DNA from 2 places in the Clostridium sp. TJA085 genome. Region 2 is predicted to be linked to the other one. Evidence: riboswitches for the same ligand, from Rfam matches in the RefSeq annotation. Region 2 holds a riboswitch; the other holds the start of a gene.
The links. A riboswitch is a leader RNA that binds a small molecule or an ion and turns the genes downstream of it on or off. The one in region 2 is predicted to bind cyclic di-GMP.
Positions count from the first base shown of each region.

Region 1: linked by a shared signal. The riboswitch ahead of AC4FQW_RS08710 (BsaA family SipW-dependent biofilm matrix protein) and the one ahead of AC4FQW_RS04715 (sensor domain-containing protein) in region 2 are both predicted to bind cyclic di-GMP.

Region 1 is NZ_JBZEEZ010000002.1:313,274-323,179, forward strand. It holds gene pyk (pyruvate kinase) at 1-633, shown strand, start outside; gene AC4FQW_RS08695 (vWA domain-containing protein) at 1,179-3,332, opposite strand; gene AC4FQW_RS08700 (hypothetical protein) at 3,348-3,950, opposite strand; gene AC4FQW_RS08705 (LPXTG cell wall anchor domain-containing protein) at 4,026-4,691, opposite strand; gene AC4FQW_RS08710 (BsaA family SipW-dependent biofilm matrix protein) at 4,723-5,397, opposite strand; cyclic di-GMP riboswitch class II at 5,478-5,558, opposite strand; cyclic di-GMP riboswitch class II at 5,628-5,711, opposite strand; gene AC4FQW_RS08715 (signal peptidase I) at 5,817-6,347, opposite strand; gene AC4FQW_RS08720 (gamma-glutamylcyclotransferase family protein) at 6,516-6,920, opposite strand; gene pcp (pyroglutamyl-peptidase I) at 6,914-7,555, opposite strand; gene AC4FQW_RS08730 (DUF979 domain-containing protein) at 7,592-8,524, opposite strand; gene AC4FQW_RS08735 (DUF969 domain-containing protein) at 8,548-9,213, opposite strand; gene AC4FQW_RS08740 (hypothetical protein) at 9,497-9,817, opposite strand.
Region 2 is NZ_JBZEEZ010000001.1:898,417-908,322, forward strand. It holds gene AC4FQW_RS04700 (hypothetical protein) at 1-70, opposite strand, end outside; gene AC4FQW_RS04705 (hypothetical protein) at 289-861, opposite strand; gene AC4FQW_RS04710 (class I SAM-dependent methyltransferase) at 962-2,134, opposite strand; gene AC4FQW_RS04715 (sensor domain-containing protein) at 2,319-4,070, opposite strand; cyclic di-GMP riboswitch class I at 4,409-4,500, opposite strand; gene purD (phosphoribosylamine--glycine ligase) at 4,558-5,805, opposite strand; gene purH (bifunctional phosphoribosylaminoimidazolecarboxamide formyltransferase/IMP cyclohydrolase) at 5,845-7,347, opposite strand; gene purN (phosphoribosylglycinamide formyltransferase) at 7,352-7,975, opposite strand; gene purM (phosphoribosylformylglycinamidine cyclo-ligase) at 7,963-8,964, opposite strand; gene purF (amidophosphoribosyltransferase) at 8,975-9,906, opposite strand, start outside.

The DNA.
Region 1 (9,906 bases), on a different contig from region 2:
ATAATAAATAAATGTATTAAAAATAATAAAATATCTATAGTTGCTAATCAAATATTAAGTTCAATGATTACATTTAATAAACCTAATCGTTCTGAAATAAGCGATATATTCACAATAATATCTGATAATGCTGATGGAGTTATGCTTACAAGATCAACATCTATAGGTAATAATCCAATTGAAGTATTAGATACATTATGCAAATTATTAAAAGATGGAGAAAACAAATTAGAAATTAAAAATAAAATATTAGAAGAATGTATAAATAAAACCTTAGGATATGATGATATAATGTATTCTTCTATAGTCAATATGGCTAATAACTTTCCAACTAAAGCTATATTAATAAATACTTTAGATGGTAAAATGATTAAATCTATATCAAAATACAGACCTAAAGCTAATATAATTGCAATAACACCTAATAAGGAGGTTGCTAGAAGTTTATTATTACAATACGGTGTAACACCTTTTGTATATAATGATTTTATAAGCGATAATAAATTTTTAGATGATTGTAGAAACTTTGTATTAAAAAATAAAATTGCAAATAGATTGGATACTATTATAGTACTTACTTCTAATAGAGATTCATCATTTAAAGATAATACTTTAAAAATAATGACAGTATAAAATTAAATTTCTTCACATAAAAAGAAAGAGCATATTGCTTAATTAAGATTTACTTAATCAAACAATATGTTCTTTTATTTTATTGGTGTAGTCTTATTTATGTAATTCTTTTTCTTTTATTTTGTTAGCCATTTTTTCTTGTTCTTTTCTTAATTCATTTGTTTTTGTTTTTTCTTTTTCAATGACAACTTCATCATATCTTTTTTGACTCATAATTATCATCCCTCTCAACATCTTGTCCAAATCTTGTCTTAATATTAACATCTATTATAAATGAGGTAAAATATCCTTTAGTTAATATTATCTTTTATTTGTTTATTTTTCGTATTAAAGTTAGTTTAAATAAAAAAAAATATATTTAATGTTCTAATATCTAATGTATTCTTGCTTTTAATATATCTTATTATTTATTTTACATATTATTAAAGTTATTAACTTAAGTTTATCTATAAAATACTATAAAAGTTTTCATAAAAAATAAGGTATTTACTCAATTTAATTGAAGTAAATACCTTAGTATATAAATATTGCTTTATGGGCTTATATTACTTACATTTTTCAAATGTATTTCTTATTACATCACTACTATTAAAAAATTTAAGTGGATTAGATTCATTAACTATATTTATTTTTATCACAGGATTATTATTACCTATCTTTTTCCCGTTTAAAGTTACATTACCATCATCTGACATACCAATTTCAAAAGCATCTTTATTCAAAGAAATAACTTGATTATCTACTGTTAAAGATTTTATGTTATAACCTTGAAAATCACCTTCATTAAATTTATATGTTCCCCTTGTAATATTATTAATAGTAAACTTCTCATTGTTATAAATATCAACATTCCAATTTTGATTAGTAAATTCTACAGGAATATTGCCATTATAATTTTGAGACATATTAAATGAAAATAGTTGAGCTGAATCTATACTTTTTCCAGTTGAATCAATAACATTTTTTAATATTTCTACTTTTGGTTTAATAACTTTAACCTTGGCAGTACTTTTTAAATTTAAACTTGGTATATCCTTATTAGTTATTTCTAAAGTATAATTAGTATCTTCTTTCATTACTATATTATTTTCTTTAAGATTATTATTTTCATTAAACTTTCTACTTTGATTATTTACTACTATTTTATTTCCCTTATCATCTGTCCATGTATATATATACCCATTTTTAGGACCATACTTAATAACTAGCTTATTTATTAAAGTATTTAAATTTATTTTATCTCCATATAATACAATTTTATCTTGTAATTTTAAATTATATGAATTAGGAACATTTACTCTAGGTACAGGAAACTCTTCTATAAATTTTTTATCATTAATTGGATTTATATATTCTATTGTTGCTTTTTCATTAGTATTTATTGCACCATCTATATTCATATAATCAATATCATTTGTTACGTTACCAAAGTATGAATTTTTTGCCTTAATTCTAAAAGAAAAAGTTTTATTTTGTTTTGTAATTACTTGATTTTCCCAAATAACTGTGTTTCCTTTTACTACTCCACCATTTGTTACACTACCATCAACTATTTCAAAATTATCAGGAACTACATCCTTTATAGTTACATTTTCTACCGAATTTATAATCTTTTCATAAATTTTATTATAAACTTTATTTATATCATTTACATCATCTATATAAATTACACCATTTTTACTATTTTTATCTATTTCCTTATTATAATTCTGTATTCCAGATAGAAATTTTTCTGACATATATTTATAGTATCCGCTTAAACCTAATGTATCACTTTTAAAACCTAATGATATAAATTTAGTATCATTATTTTCTTTTTCTAATCCTTTATAAGTTTTTAATGTTTGATTAATAACATTTTCAAAATCATTACCTTCATAATTTATACTTGCATTAGGTAATCCATCAGTAAAAAATATAACATACTTTCCTCTTTTGCTATCTTTAATCTTTTCCAATTGAGTTTGAACCTTATCTAAAGCAGATTCAGCATCAGTTCCTCCACCTGCTCCTATATCTTTTATTTTATTTATTGCTGTATTTTTATCTGATGTAAAATCAACTAACAAATCAGAATCTGAAGGTATACCAGATTCTATTAAATATCCATTATAAAGATGGTTAACTAATACCCTTCTTTCACTTTTAGTTCCATAATTTATATATCCCCAATAATAATTAGTATTATTATTAATATAATTCTTTGTATCAATATATATTGGTATATTTTTATTATCTTGATAATTATATATTTTACCTAATATCCAACCATTACTTGCATCCTTAATATCTTTTATAATGTTATAACTTTGTGAAAATGTTATTATAGATATTCTATTATTTTTATCTGAAAGCAACTTGTCTGCAAATGTAGTTGCAGCATATTTTAAATTTTCTTCAGCATTATTATATAACATACTTCCTGATTTATCTAAAACTAATATTACATCTTTAGGATTTGACTTTGTCGCTCCATTAAATGAAGCATTTAAATTTATAGTATATTCTCTATCTTTTAATTGTTTTTGTTTATCACCTTTGTGATAATATTCTGCTGTTTTACTTATAGTAAATAAACTTTTATTATCTGTTTTTCTATTATCTGCGTTAACACTCAATGGAGTAATATTAAAAGTAAAAAAAGTGAATATTACTGTCATTGCTAAAATAACTTTAGATTTTTTTCTTTTATTATTCATTAGTAAAATCACTCCTTACTCTTTTTTATCAATAAACTTAGATTCATCAACTTTCCAAGCTTCTTTTATTCTTTTAATATTAATCTCTTTTTGGTTCTCTTTTGTTTCATCTAGATGTATTATACTTTCAGTAAATACATCAACAGATAAATTTTTTATATCATAATCACCATCTAAATTTTTTATATTATCACTAACTTTTACACTATCTAGTAATTTTTTTGTAGAAGATTTAGGATTTAATACTCCCTTATAATAATAATAATCCCCTATTTTTGCCCAACTATCTAAATTAATAATATTTAAATCAACTGTGCTTTTACCATTAACTTGTATAGGTAATCCATTTTTCCATACTGGAACTATTTTAACTCTTATATAAGCAGGTAAGCTTCCTGTATTTTCTACATAAACTTCTTTTTTTATAGTATCATTTTTATTATATTTACTAGGGTGAAAATTTTCCTTAGTAGTAACTTCATATTTAGCAATTTTAAAATCATTTTTCACTTTATCAGAAGATGTAAAAAATGCATTACTTGCAAAGCTGATTAAACTAATTAAACTAACTAACGCTATTCCAATTGTTGCAATTATAATTTTCTTCTTTTTAATCATACTTTTCCTCCTTTTTAAGAAGTATCCTTAAATCGTATAACTCTTATATATAAATAATTTTAAATCCCATCACTACTACTTACTAAATTTCTTATCTTTTTTTAAAACAGAAATAATTCCTATTGAAGCAATTAATATACCTATAAAATAAAAATTTTCGTAACCAGTTTTAGGTAAAATACCATTCATTTTTTTATTATTTAGATTATAATTATTTTCTTTATTAATCATTTGCTCTGGAATTTTTATAGCAGTAAATATCCAGTCAACTTCAGCATGTTTATTTTTGTACTCATTTCCGATTGTTTTCCCATCAAATACAGCTTCAGCTTCAAGCTTTTTTTCTTCTCCTGGCTTAACATTACCAAGGAAAATCTCATTACTTAACCCATTTTTACTAGCTATTGGACCATTATATATAATATTGCCATCATACTTTACAATTAAATTTATCTTTTTTAATAAATCATATTTTTCTCTTCTAGTAACTCTTTCAGCTCTTACATATATATCATAAGAATCTTTATGAGAATTTTTAAGAGTCATTGTTCTTTTTACACTATCCCCAGGAAGCATATTATATTTACATAAAAAAGGTTCATCACCATTAACAAATACTATTCCATTAGCATCTCCTACCAATTTAACATTAGGGGGAAGCACCTCTGCTGCCTCCCCCTTAATTCCAGTAAGTAATATAATTGATAGGGTTAATACAAAAGCTTTTAAAATATTTTTCATATATTATCACCCTACTTTTATATTTATTTAATTATTTAGATACTCCGCCTAAATCTTTAATAGCTTGAGGTGCTTCTTTCCACCCATCACTTACAGCTCCATTTGATGCTTGGATACCATCTGCTGTAACTACAACGTCAAAGCTTAAACCTTTATAGAAGTTATCTGCTTGTCCATCTAATGTAACACTATTTAATAAAGCACTTGTTGCATCTCCTGGCTTAAGAATTCCATTATAATAATAAATTCCTTTTCCCCCATCAATCCATTTTCCTTTTGAGTTATCTAGGTTATCTCCAAAGTTTAATTTAATTAAATCATCATTTAAAACAACTTCTTCAGCTCCTACTGTTCCTTTTGCAACTATCTTATTATCTTTTACCCAAACAGATGTTATTTTATTTCCATTTGAATCCTTCCAAACCTTTTCTAATTTAACTTTTACAAGTTGATCATAATTTGCTTTACTATCAACCTTTACAAGTTTTCTTACTTCTGTTCCTGGAAGTACACTTTTAGCTGTTTCTTTATCAAAATTCTCATTTATTTTTATTCCTGCATTTGGATCACTTGGATCAGTTGTTGATACTGTTGAAAATTTATTTGTTACACTGTCTTGTGATGTAAACCAAGCTAATGATCCTATTGATAATGATGCCACTACTGCGACTGCCGCTATTGCACTAATAATTTTTTTCTTTTTCATTTGTTAATCCTCCGTTTTACTTTATTTTATATTTTTAGAATATAATGTAAGGATTAGCTAAGAAAATAAGCTAATCATGTAGAATTAGCCGGTTGCACTACTAGCTCCATATGTTCCAAGTGCCCATATACAGAACATACTTCAAAGCTTCTATAAAATTTTAGTTTTAATTGCATTAGTCTTAATTAATATATTTTTATATAAAAAAAGACTAATCTATATTTAAAATAATATAAATTAGTCGGTTGCACTACTAGCTCCACATATTCCAAGTGCCCATATACAGAATATGTTTCAAAGCTCCTAAATTTCATTTTTATAATAAAATGTTATCATTTAGTTTTTTATTATACAATAGTTTTTATATTTATTTTACTTTATTAACACTTTGTTAAATTTATTAATAAAATATATTTTTATTATTTATTTCTAACTTTATCGATAACTGTACTAATACCAAATAAGGCCAAAATAAATATTATTACTATAACTAAATTTCTTTGAATAAATTGAGATATATTTCCTAAATAAGGTATATGGAACATTACCTTTCCTATAACTTGCATATTTTTAACTGGAATTGGATCAGCTGTATTATTTGCATCTCCTTTTGTTATAAATTCAGTTCCATTATTTACAACCTTTTGCACTCTATGAGTTGTTATTGTCTTGCCTGTTGAGCCTCTAAATGTTATTACATCTCCAACTTTTATTGATTGATCTGTACCATTTTTAACTACCACTAAACTTCCTGGATTTATATTTGGTTCCATACTACCAGTCATTATATAATATGTACTATAACCTAATATACTTGGATGTTTTCCTTCTTTTTCACCCATTATATTAAAGATTGATAAAACTATAACTGCAACTATAAATAAATAAAATATAATATTAAGTACAGTTTTTATTGGATTTTTCTTTTTTAATTGTTTTTTATCTTTCATTTTTCCCCCTAATGATTAAATTATAAAAATAATTTAGCATATTCAATTTAATATTTATATGTTTTTTAAGTTTACTATATTTTTGTTAATATTTATTGTATTTTTGGTTTATAATCTATAAATTATACAAAAAAGAAGCTACCAAATATTTGATAACTTCTTTCTACATTACCTCTTAAACCAATCCCCACTTTTAACTTTTAATAACTTATCTTCTTTATTTAAAATAGATTTTGTATTATATTTATAAAAATATGCTTTTTCTTTAGTCCCATCCTCTAAAGAAACTTCAACAACCTCTCTTAAATACTCTGAATTTTCATCTAAAACTTTAAAATTTTCTAATTCATCTAGTTCAAATAAAGTTTTATTAAAATTTTTAAATGTCATTAATTCACCAGCAATTTCTTCTTCCCCACAAATTACTGCTGGATATCCCTTATTTTCTATATGGAACAATTCCCCATAAATTGTCCCCTTTTTTAACCCTTTAACCTTACCCTTTAATAATTTCTCATAGTTGAACATCCCACTTCTAAGACTTCCATATACAAATACTTTATCCACTAACATATTTCTCCACCAATTACTTTTACATCTTCATCATAGATAGTACATGCTTCTAAAATTAATTCTATACCTTTTACTATTTCATTTAACGACATAAAAGGTACATTCTTTTTATCTAAGATTTGAGATGTTATATATGGTATGTGAACAAACCCTCCTTTAATATTTGGATACTTTTTATTTATCATGTATAAAACTCCATACATTACATGATTGCATACAAAAGTTCCAGCTGTATTTGAAAGAGTGCTTGGTATTCCATTCTCATTTAAATGTTTTACTATTGCTTTTAATGGTAAATTTGAAAAATATGCAGCATCTCCATCTGCTCTTATAACCTCATCTATTGGTTGATTTCCCTCATTGTCTTTTATTCTAAAATCATTTATATTAATTGCAACTCTTTCTGGAGTTATATCATATCTTCCCCCAGCTTGACCAATTGATATTACTACATCTGGTTTATGTTTTATTATAGCTTCTTCTATAACTTTTAATGATTTTTCATATACAGTTGGTATTATAAGTTTTATTACTTCTGCACCATTTATATTATCTGAAACCATATTTACAGCTTCTTGTGCTGGATTTATTTTTTCACCACAAAAAGGATCAAATCCAGTTAATAATATCTTCATTTTAATTCCTCCTTTGTTACTATACCCTTAAATTTTTTAAAACGCTAAGAAATACATAGCAAATATATGAACAACTAATAATATTATAGCTGTTGGTGCCTGAGTCTTAATTACTTCATTTTGATCTCTACATTCTAGCAATGCAGATGGAACTATATTAAAATTTGCAGCCATAGGTGTTAAAAGTGTTCCACAATATCCAGCAGTAAGTGCTAATGCTCCAACTATTACTGGATTTGCTCCTTGTGCTAATACAAAAGGTACTCCTATTCCTGCTGTAATTACTGAAAATGCTGCAAATGCATTTCCCATAACCATTGTAAATAATGCCATTCCAAGTACGTATGCAGTAACTCCTAATAATCTATTTCCTTGCGGAACTACACCTGAAATATATTGTGATATAACATCACCAACACCAGCTTGTGTAAATAATGCTCCAAGCGCAACAAGTAATTGCGGTAACATACTTGTTGGTCCCATTTGGTGAAGAAGCCTTGCTCCATCATTAACAGCTTCTTTAGGTTTAGCTTTTGTTATTGCAAAAGCTGCTACCATTGCAGCTATTGCCCCAACACCAATTGCAAATTGTGATGAATTTTTATAATCAGACAATCCCATAGCTACTATAACTGCTGCAAAAGCCAATACTAATGAAGGAGTAAATATTTTGCTTTTAATTCTTTCTGATGCTTTTTGTCCTTCTTCTTCAGTAGCTGTATCGTATTTTGCAAAAACAACTTTTTTAGAAACTGTTAACAAACTTGATAAGACAAGTATTCCACCAGTTACGTTGTAAGGAAGCAACTTACCAAATATAAATGGTAGCGACATCATAATCCAAAATAATGCTGTATAATATCGTTTACTTGAATCTATTGTTTTAAACGATTTATATGCTATTACAATCATAAATAAACCCATTGTTATATAAAAAATCTCCAAAGCTATATCTATGAACTGTTGCATATTTCCCCTCCTCTTTTGTTGAATTATTTTTTAGAATATTTTTTTTGCATTTTTTTATCATATAAATAATTTTGTAATAATGATACTAAGAAAGCTATTAAAGCCATTATTATACTAGCTTTGGCTATACTTAATGCAGTAACATTATATCCAAACTCTGTTAATGTGCTTGATATCAATAAAACTCCTGAGCTTCCTGCAAAAAGATTTTGCCCAAAGAAATTGCCATAATTCTCTGATGCTGCTGATAAACCTTTTATTTTTTCTTCATCAGCCTCATCTATATTATTAAACTTATTTTTAGCCGCTGCTTGTGCCATTGGATTAACTAATGGTCTAACAAATTGAGGATGTCCACTTATTCTTATTGAAAGTGCTCCAGTAATTTGCCTTATAGCTGTGTAAGCAGTTAAAACTCCGCCTGTTGTAAGCTTGCCCAATTTTTTTACTAAATAAATAGCTCTTTGCCTTAAACCATATCTTTCTAATACTCCAATTACAGGCAACGTTAATATAAATAATGAAACAGCTCTATTTGCTACAAACGATTGGCCTAAAACTGTTAGAATTTCATTCAAGTCCATTCCTGCAACAAAACCAGTTGCAAGTCCTGCCAATAAAACTGTAAATAAAGTTTCAATTTTAAATACAAACCCTAATATTACAATTAAAACTCCAATTAGCTTTATCATTTATTCCCTCACTCCACTCTTCCTAAGTTTTACAAAAAATTTAATTATTTTATATCTTGTTTAAAATTTTAAAACATTTTATTTAAAATTTCAATACATTTTTAACACTTAGTTCATATTTTGTAATATTTTATTACTATTTAAATGTAATTAAATTTATGTGTACTAATTAATTACAATTATTATATAATAATGTATATTTTTATATGTTTTAAAATAATTTAATATAAAAATAAAAAATCTATATCAAAAGGAATATATTCCTTTTGATATAGATTTTTTATTCTTCATTTAAATCTTTATTTTCGGTATTTCTATATTTTTTTAATCTTAAATTACTTAACTCTCTATCTTTATCAGTAAAAAGATCCTTATATTTATTATTAAGAATAAGATTTTCTATAGTTAAATCTTCCATATTATTATTCATTAATAATTCCAATCCATATATATCATCATCTTCTTTTATTATATACTTAGCTGCATTTACTGCTCCTTTAGTATTTATCATTTTTAAAAGATTACTAAGCTTATAATTTAATCTCAAATCTACTTCTCTGTATATATTAATTAAATCAACATAAAATTCAAATCCGTTCATTATGTCCTCCAATTTTTATTTTATAATAATATTAAGTATACTATTTAAAATCTTTTCTTCAATATATTAATTATTACATTAATATTAAT
Region 2 (9,906 bases):
AAAAACTTCCTATTTTATTTTCATATCCATTATCTTTAATCTCTTTTTTACAATATAAACATCTTTTCATATTAAAGTCCTCCCTTTCATGATATTACTTTAACATTTTTTATTTTAATTAATATACTACTTTAAGATATTGTTTACAATCTTAATAAAAAAAATATTTTTATAACCTTTATAGAATTTTATTTTATTAAAAATATATTATTAAATAACCTTAATTATTTTTTATTACAAAAACTCTACTAATTATCATTAGTAGAGTTTAATTTAATCATATAAAAATTATTTAATTTTATCTAAAACATATTGTTTATATTCATTAAAAGTCATATTTTCTATAGTTGCACCTTTATTAACTTTTCCACTTACAAAGTTATATTCTGCAGAACCATAATTAAAAGATGGACTTAAAACAGAAATACTTGATTCTGTTGTTCTATAAGTTACCTTATAACTTAACACTTCTTCACAGAAATTAAGTATTTCTAAATAATTTTTTATATATCCTGCACTTATCATTTTAACAACAAAAGAAAATAAGTTATATCCTCCAAGTAATTGTTTCATATTTCCACCATGCATATTAAATACTTTATCTGTGCTATAAAAGTACTTCATATCTCCAAATGTAAGTGTTTTAAATTCATTATTTATTTCTAATCTATCATCTTTTATTTCTTCTAAATCTTTTTCTATAGTTTCCCAAGGAATTGATTTTAATATTGCATTATTATTTATTGTTTGTGTAAAATTATCTATTGCATTATCTATATATTTATTTACGCTTATTACTTTTTCATCTATATATAAAGTGTATTTTCCATTTTCATATACTAAACTTATTTTATTATCCATATATTACCCTCACTTCTTATGTTACTTAATAATAATTATTATATAATATTAAACTATTTTAGTCCATAATTTATTTTAATTAATACCTTACTAAAATTTATTATATTAACTTATCTTCTTTTAATAACTTATATAAAGTTGGATTTAAATTAAACTCTTTCATTAATTTTTCCACTTCATTTAATGACTTAAGCTTTTTATCTTTTGATATATTAGACTTTGATGCTCTAATTAAAATATTTTTTGGTGAATGTGCTATATCAATAAATTCTAAAAGCTGAGTTTTATAACCTAAAGTTTCTAAAAGATTTCCTCTTACTGCATCTGTCATAAGTGCAGCTACCCTCTCTTGTATTATTCCATACTTTGTTAATATTTTTAAATTATCTGTTTCTATTTGACTATTAAACTCATGTTGGCAGCAAGGAACTGAAAATATCATTTTAGTATTCCACTTTATTGCATTATAAAGTGCATAATCTGTAGCTGTATCACAAGCATGTAATGTAATTACCATATCAACTTTATTATTATATTTAAATCCATTTATATCACCAAGTTCAAAGTGCAAATTAGTATAATTATATTTTTTAGCTATATCATTACACTTTTTAATAACATCTTTTTTAAGGTCTAATCCTATCATTTTTACATTTATATTTTTAATTTTTACGAAATAATAATAAAGTACAAATGTTAAATATGATTTACCACAACCAAAATCTAATATTGTAAGATCCTTATATTCATTTTTCTTTATCTCATCATCAATTATTTCTATAAATCTATTTATTTGCTTATACTTATCATATTTTGATTTAACTACTTTTCCTTCTTTAGTGAATATACCTAAATCTATTAAAGGTTCTATTATCATTCCTTCTTTAAGAATATAATTTTTTTCTTTATTATGTGATTTATTACATGATTCACATAACTTTTTATTATCAACTTTTTTCTTTCCTAAAAATACTTTTCCCTTTTTAGAAATCTTAATATTTATATTACAATTTTCACTAAAAGCATCAACTTGCTTATAATTTTCTTCTATTATTTCTAAAAGCTTACCTTCAAACTTATCTTTCTCAATATTTTCATGAAAAACTTGTTTATCTGTATATTTTTCTATTTGATAATATTCTTTATTGTTTTTTTCTTTTAATTCAATATTTATCTTTTTATATTCTATTTCTTTGTTCATCTTATTACTTATAACTATTTTAAAAGCTTTTTCATTTGTAATTTCTTTTATAGCTCTTTTTAATTCTTCCATTAAGTTCACACCTTACTTTTTGTTTTCTCTCTAAAATAAATTATGTCTATACATAATTAAATTTATTATATTAAAATAATACAACACTCTAAGAAAAAAATATATAAAAATAAAGTCTTATTATAAAACAAAAGATGCTGCAAAAAATTTATAGCATCTTTTTTAAAATTTATATCCAAAGCTTTTATTTCAATTTATTAATTAATTTTTTAGCATCTTTTTCGCATAAAGGTTTTGAAAATAAATATCCTTGTATATATTCAACATTCATTTCTTTTAATATGTGAAGTTGCTTGTATGTTTCAACTCCTTCTGCAACAACTTTAATTTCTAATGACTGTCCTATATCTACAGCTAACTTTACTAATTTTTTATAATCATCACTTTTACTCATATTTTGTATAAATTCTTTATCTATTTTTATACCCGATATAGGTAATTTAATTAAATAATTTAATGATGAGTATCCTTTTCCAAAGTCATCTAAATAAACCTTAACTCCAAATTTTTTTAACTTTTTAAGTTTCTTTATATTAAACTTTATATTTTTAATTAAAGTGTTTTCTGTAATCTCTATACCTAAAAGATTTGGATTTATATTTATTTCTTTTAATAAATTTTCAATTATATCTGTAAAATTTTCATACATTATTTGTATTTCCGAAATATTTACAGATACAATTATAGGATCTTCTCTATTTTTATTTATTTCCTTTGAAAATACTAATGCTTTTTTTAATATATATTTTCCAAATATATTTATCATATTAACTTGTTCTATATAACTGATTATTTTTTCAACAGGAACATTCTTAAATTTTTCATTATTCCATCTTAGTAAAGCTTCAAATCCTATTATTTTTTTATTATAAGTATATTGTGGCTGATAATATAATTCTAATTCATTATTTTTTAAAGCTCTTTTAAGTTCTCTCTCTATTTCTAATTTAAATAATCTTTCTTTCTCAAATTCTTTAGTGTAAAAGGCATATTGATTTTTACCTCTAATTTTAGCTTTATATAAAGCAAAATCTGCTTTTTTTAATAAATCTTCAATTTTATTATCTTTAATTTTATCCGTTAAAATTCCAAAGCTTGCTGATATTGAATTTATTTTTTCTCTTTTTCTAAACTGATAATTTAAAGTCTTTATAATTTCTTTAACCTTTTTTATTAAAAACTTTTCGTTAGTTACATCTTTATAAATAATTATAAATTCATCTCCACTAATTCGTGCTACAAAAGCATCATTACAAACCCGTTTAAATATATTAGAAATCAATACTAAAACTTTATCTCCCCAATAATGCCCAAAGGTATCGTTTACCTTTTTGAAATCATCAATATCTATGGAAATTAATGAAGCATACTCTGTATCTTTCTTAATTTTTTTTAAATATGTATATATACTTCGTCTATTATTTAATCCCGTAAGTGAATCAGTAAATATTAACTTTCTTAATTCATCACTATAACCTTCAAAATTAACTATATCCATGTAAATAACAACTATTCCTATAACATTATTTTTATTGTCCCAAACTGGAATTTTATGAACTTCTATTGTTCTCAATTCTCCATTTATTATTTTTTCTCTAATAAATTGAATATTATCCCTTTTATTAATAACCATTTTATCTTCTAATATTATTTTCTCTATGAGTTCTTTTTTAAATTCATATCTCCAATTTTGCCCAATAATATCCTCTCTTTTAATATTATAATAATTCAAAAAATTATCATTTACTTCAAGTATTGAACTATTATTATCTTTTAAGATAATAGCAAATGGTATATTTTTTATTATAATATTCAAATTATTTTTATCCTTTTTTACTTTATATAATTCTTGTAATATTTCAATATTTTCAATTCTCTCTAAATACTTTCTAGCCTCTTTAGAATTAATTATATTCTTTAGACTTTTTTTACTCATATACTAAATTTACATCTCCTTATTATATTTAATTAAATAATATTTTTAATTAAATAATAAAATATACAAAAATTACTAATCTATTTTATTTTCGTACTAATACATATATTAATCAAGTATATATTTTTAAATAATACATTAATAATAAAAGCGATAAAAACTATTAATATTAGTTTTATCGCTTTTATTAATTATATATAAATATTTAAATTGTTGGGCATATCTAAAAAATTATAAAAAAAAACCACTCAAAATAAGAGTAGCCAAAATCTAAACTAAAATAAATATATTGTGTATTTACATATATTCTGAATTAAAAACAAAAAGTATGTTTACTTTTTGGCAACTGGCTAACATAGTTTTTAAAATAAAAACCTTAGTCCCTATAGCTTTGCGTCCTTAAATTTCTCTAAGTTTGCCTATTTATTTTTACTATTAAATAGTACTATATTTTTATAAGCTTTTCAAGTATTTATTTTAACTAACATTATTTTATTATTCCTAAATCAGTTCTGAAATAAGCTCCTTTAAAAATTATATTTTCTATATTTTTGTAAGCTTTATATCTTGCTTCTTCAATATTATTTCCTATTCCTAAAACAGATAAAACTCTTCCACCACTTGTAACTAAGTTACCACTTTCAAGTTTAGCTCCTGCAATAAACACTTTATCATCAACATTTCCAATACTTATATTATATCCAGTTTCGTATTCTAAAGGATATCCTTCTGACGCCATAACTACATTTATACAAGTTTCATCTGAAAATTCTATATTTAAACTTTCTAAATTTTCATTCATAGCTGAATATATTATATCTAAAAAATCACTTTTCATAAGAGCTAAAACTGATTGTGTTTCAGGATCTCCCATTCTTACATTATATTCTAAAAGTTTTACACCATCATTAGTTATCATTACCCCAAAGAATATTATTCCTTTAAAATTAAATCCTTCTTCTTTTATTCCTTCTAGTGTTTTATCCATAATATTTTCTTTAAAATCTCTTAATACCTCATCTGTAACATATGGATTAGGACAAATAACTCCCATTCCACCTGTATTTGGACCTCTATTTTCATCATATATTTGTTTATGATCTTTAGCTGATATAAATGGCACAATAGTATTACCATCAGTTATAGAAAGAATTGATGCTTCAATACCTTCTAAAAATTCTTCTATTACTACTTTTTTACCTGCTCCATTGAATACATCTAATACCATAAAATCTTCAATTGACTTTAAAGCTTCACATTTATTGTTACATATAACAACACCTTTTCCAGCTGCAACTCCATCTGCCTTAATTACTACTGGATATTTACAATTATTTAAATATTTTTTTGCCTTATACACATCATAAAATACATTATATTCTGCTGTTTTCACTCCATATTTTTTCATAAAGTCCTTTGAAAAAGCTTTACTCCCCTCAAGCATTGCAGCAGCCTTATTAGGTCCAAAAATTTTTAATCCTTCTTCTTCAAATCTATCTACTATTCCATTTATAAGAGGCTCTTCTGGTCCAACTATAGTTAAATCTATATTATTTTCTTTTGAAAACTTTATTAGATTTTCTATATCAGTTATATTTACATTTTCACATTTATCCTCAATTGCAGTACCCCCATTACCTGGAGCTACATATATTTTATTTACCTTTTTATTTTTTGATATTTTCCATGCTATTGCATGTTCTCTTCCACCTGAACCAACTAAAAGTATATTCATATTTTAAAACCCCTTTTACTATATTCTAAAAAGCTTTAATTAATGTTTAAAATGCCTAATACCTGTAAACACCATTGATATACCATGTTCATTACATGCATCTATAGATTCTTGATCTCTTAAAGAACCTCCTGGTTGTATTATTGCTTTTATTCCATACTTAGCTGCTTTATCTACAACATCTCTAAAAGGGAAAAATGCATCTGATGCCAAAATTGTTGCTCCCTTTCCTCTTCTTAGAGCATCTTCTGTTGGCCAAATTCTATTAACTTGTCCTCCCCCAATACCTAATGCAATTCCATCATGTGCTACTACAATAGCATTTGATTTAACATATTTTACAACCTTCATTCCAAATATTAAATCATTCATTTCTTCTGAAGTTGGTTTTACTTCTGTAACAACTTTTAATTCATTAAAAAGATTTTTATCTTCTTCTTGTACTAATATTCCTCCATCAACTGTAACCATATACTTATCATCTTTTGGAAGATTTTTAAATTCAAGAACTCTTAAATTTTTCTTTTGCTTTAATATTTCTAATGCATCATCATCATATTCTGGTGCAGCAATAACTTCTAAGAAAATTTTAATCATCTCTTCAGCTGTTCTCTTATCAACTTTTTTATTAAAAGCTACTATTCCTCCAAATATTGATGTAGGATCAACTTCATAAGCTTTAATATAAGCTTGGTAAGTATCTTTTCCAACTGCCACTCCACATGGTGTATTATGCTTTAATGCACAACATGATGGTTCATCAAATTCATTAGCACATTTCCAAGCTATATCTACATCTTTAAAATTGTTGTATGAAAGTTCTTTTCCGTTTAAAACATTAAATGTATTCATTGCCCCATCTAGCATAGTTGATTCATAAAAAGCAGCACTTTGATGAGAATTTTCACCGTATCTTAATTGTTGTTTTTTTATAAACGAAACTGAAAGATATTCCGGATATTCTATATCATCTAATAAAAAGTTTGAAATTGCAGCATCATAAGCGCTCATTAAATTAAATACTCTTCCTGCTAATTTTTTTCTAAGTTTATAAGAAACATCATTATTTTTTTCCATTTCATCCATTACAATTTTATAATCATTTTTATCAGATATAACTACTACATCTTTAAAATTTTTAGCAGCAGCTCTAAGCATTGTTGGGCCGCCAATATCAATAAATTCTACTTTTTCATCAAACTCTAAATTTTCACGAACTTTTTCAAAAAATGGATATAAATTTACAACAACATAATCTATTGTACTTATTTCTTTTTTGTTTAGCGTATTCATATGTTCTTCATTTTCTCTTATTGCTAATATACCTGCATGTATATTAGGATGTAATGTTTTAACTCTTCCATCTAACATTTCTGGAAAATCAGTAATTTCATTAACTTCAATTACTGAAATTCCATTTTCCTTTAAATACTTATATGTTCCACCAGTTGATATTATTTCAACATTTCTATTGATTAAAAACTTTGCAAATTCTAATATTCCCTCTTTATCAAACACGCTAATTAAAGCTCTCTTTTTCATTAAATTATTCCTCTCCTTTTAAAATATTTACTTTACCCTCTTTAATTTTCACTTTTCCTTCGCTTATATATTTAATAGCTAAAGGAAGTAATTTATGTTCTTTCTTCAAAACTCTATTTTGAAGTATTTCTGGAGTATCATTAAAATAAACTTTAACAGCTTCTTGTAATATTATTTCTCCACCATCTATCTCATTATTTACAAAATGGACTGTACATCCAGATATCTTTACTCCACTTTGTATAACTTTTTTATGAACATTTAATCCATACATTCTCTCACCACAAAATGAAGGAATTAATGATGGATGTATATTTATTATTTTGTCTTTATATTCTTCTAATAATTTTCCTTCCAATATAGAAAGATATCCTGCAAGAACTATTAAATCAATTTCTTTCTTTTTTACTAATTCTAATATTTTATAAGAAACTTTATCTCCAAATTCTTTTTTAGATACAATAAACGTATCTATATTATGTTTTTTAGCCCTTTCTATTGCATATATACCTTCACGACTTCCTATAACCATCTCTATTTTACAATTCAAAAAACCATTTTCCACACTATCTATTATTGCTTGAAGATTACTTCCACTTCCTGATGCCAGTATTGCTATTTTAAACAAATCCCTTCACCTCCAGAAGTTATACTTCCTATTTCATAAGCAACTTCTCCCATCTCTAATAAATCTCTTAAAATATTTTCAGTATCCTCTTTATCAATACAAATTACAAAACCTATTCCCATATTAAAGGTATTGTACATATGACTTTTTTCTACTCCACGATTAATTATTTCCTCAAATATTTTAGGTAATGGATAACTGTCAGTTTTTATAACAGCAGTTAATTCTCTTCCATTAAACATTCTAGGAATATTTTCTATAAAGCCACCACCAGTTATATGTGCCATACCTTTTATTTCATATTTTTCAAGAAGAGAAAGTATTGGTCTTACATATATTTTTGTTGGTTTAAGTAAAGTTTTCCATATAGACTGTCCATCAAAATTTTCATCTAAATCTTTAAATAATTTTCTAACTAATGAATATCCATTAGAGTGTATTCCTGATGATGCAATTCCTATAAGACTGTCACCAGCTTTTATATTTTTTCCACTTATTATTTTGTCTTTCTCTACAATCCCAACAGCAAATCCTGCTATATCATATTCTCCATCTCTATAAAACCCTGGCATCTCAGCAGTTTCACCACCTATTAAAGAAGTATCAGATAACATACATCCTTCTGCAACTCCTTTTACTAAGTCAGATGAAACTCTAGAATCTAATTTTCCACAAGCAATATAATCTAAGAAAAATAATGGTTTTGCTCCATGACATAAAATATCATTTACACACATAGCTACACAGTCAATTCCAACAGTATCATATTTTTTAGTTTTAAAGGCTATATCAAGTTTAGTTCCAACTCCATCTGTTCCTGATACTAAAACAGGCTTTTTATATCCTTCAGGAAGTTCAAACATTCCAGCAAATGAACCTAAACCATTTAAAACTAATTCCCCCATAGTTTTATTTGCATATTCTTTTATAAGCTTAACTGATTTGTATCCTTCTTCAATATTTACTCCACTTTCTTTGTAAGTTATCATTGCTCAAACCCTACCTTTCAAGATTATCTTCTATATCTTCCATAGGTGCTGAAACTGGATAAATTCCATTAAAACATCCAACACAAAAATTTCTTCTTCCATTAAAACTATCATACATTCCTTCTAAACTTAAATATCCCAAATAATCACAACCAATATCATCTTTTATTTCTTCTAAAGATTTATTTGCGCCTATAAGTTCACTTCTATATGGAGTGTCTATTCCAAAATAACAAGGATATTTAACTACTGGTGAAGCAACTAAAAAATATACTTCCTTAGCTCCAGCCCTTCTTAATGATTCAATTAAATGTTTTGATGTTGTTCCTCTAACTATAGAATCATCTATAAGAACAACTCTTTTTCCTTTAACATTTACTTTTAAAGGATTAAGTTTTACAGCAACAGCTCTTTCTCTCATTTCTTGTGAAGGAGTTATAAAAGTTCTTCCTATATATCTGTTTTTAACAAATCCAATATTATAAGGTATATTAGAAGCCTTTGCATACCCCATAGCTGCTGGTATTCCTGAATCAGGAACTGCAATAACAACATCAGCTTCTAATTGATGCTCCTTATAAAGTTTTTCTCCTTGCTTAACTCTACAACTATAAACATCAAGACCATCCATTGTAGAATCAGGTCTTGCAAAATATATATACTCAAATGAGCAAGTTTGACAAACAGTATTTTCTGAATATCTATAACTTTTAATTCCACTATTATCTATTATTATTATTTCACCTGGATTTACATCTCTTATAAATTCTGCCCCTACTGAATCTAATGCACAACTTTCTGAAGATAATATATAATTCTCTTTATATTTACCAATACATAAAGGCCTTATTCCATTTGGATCTCTAACTCCTATAAGCTTATCTTTTGTCATAATAACCATAGCGAAAGAACCTCTAACTGCTGATATAGCATTGATTACAG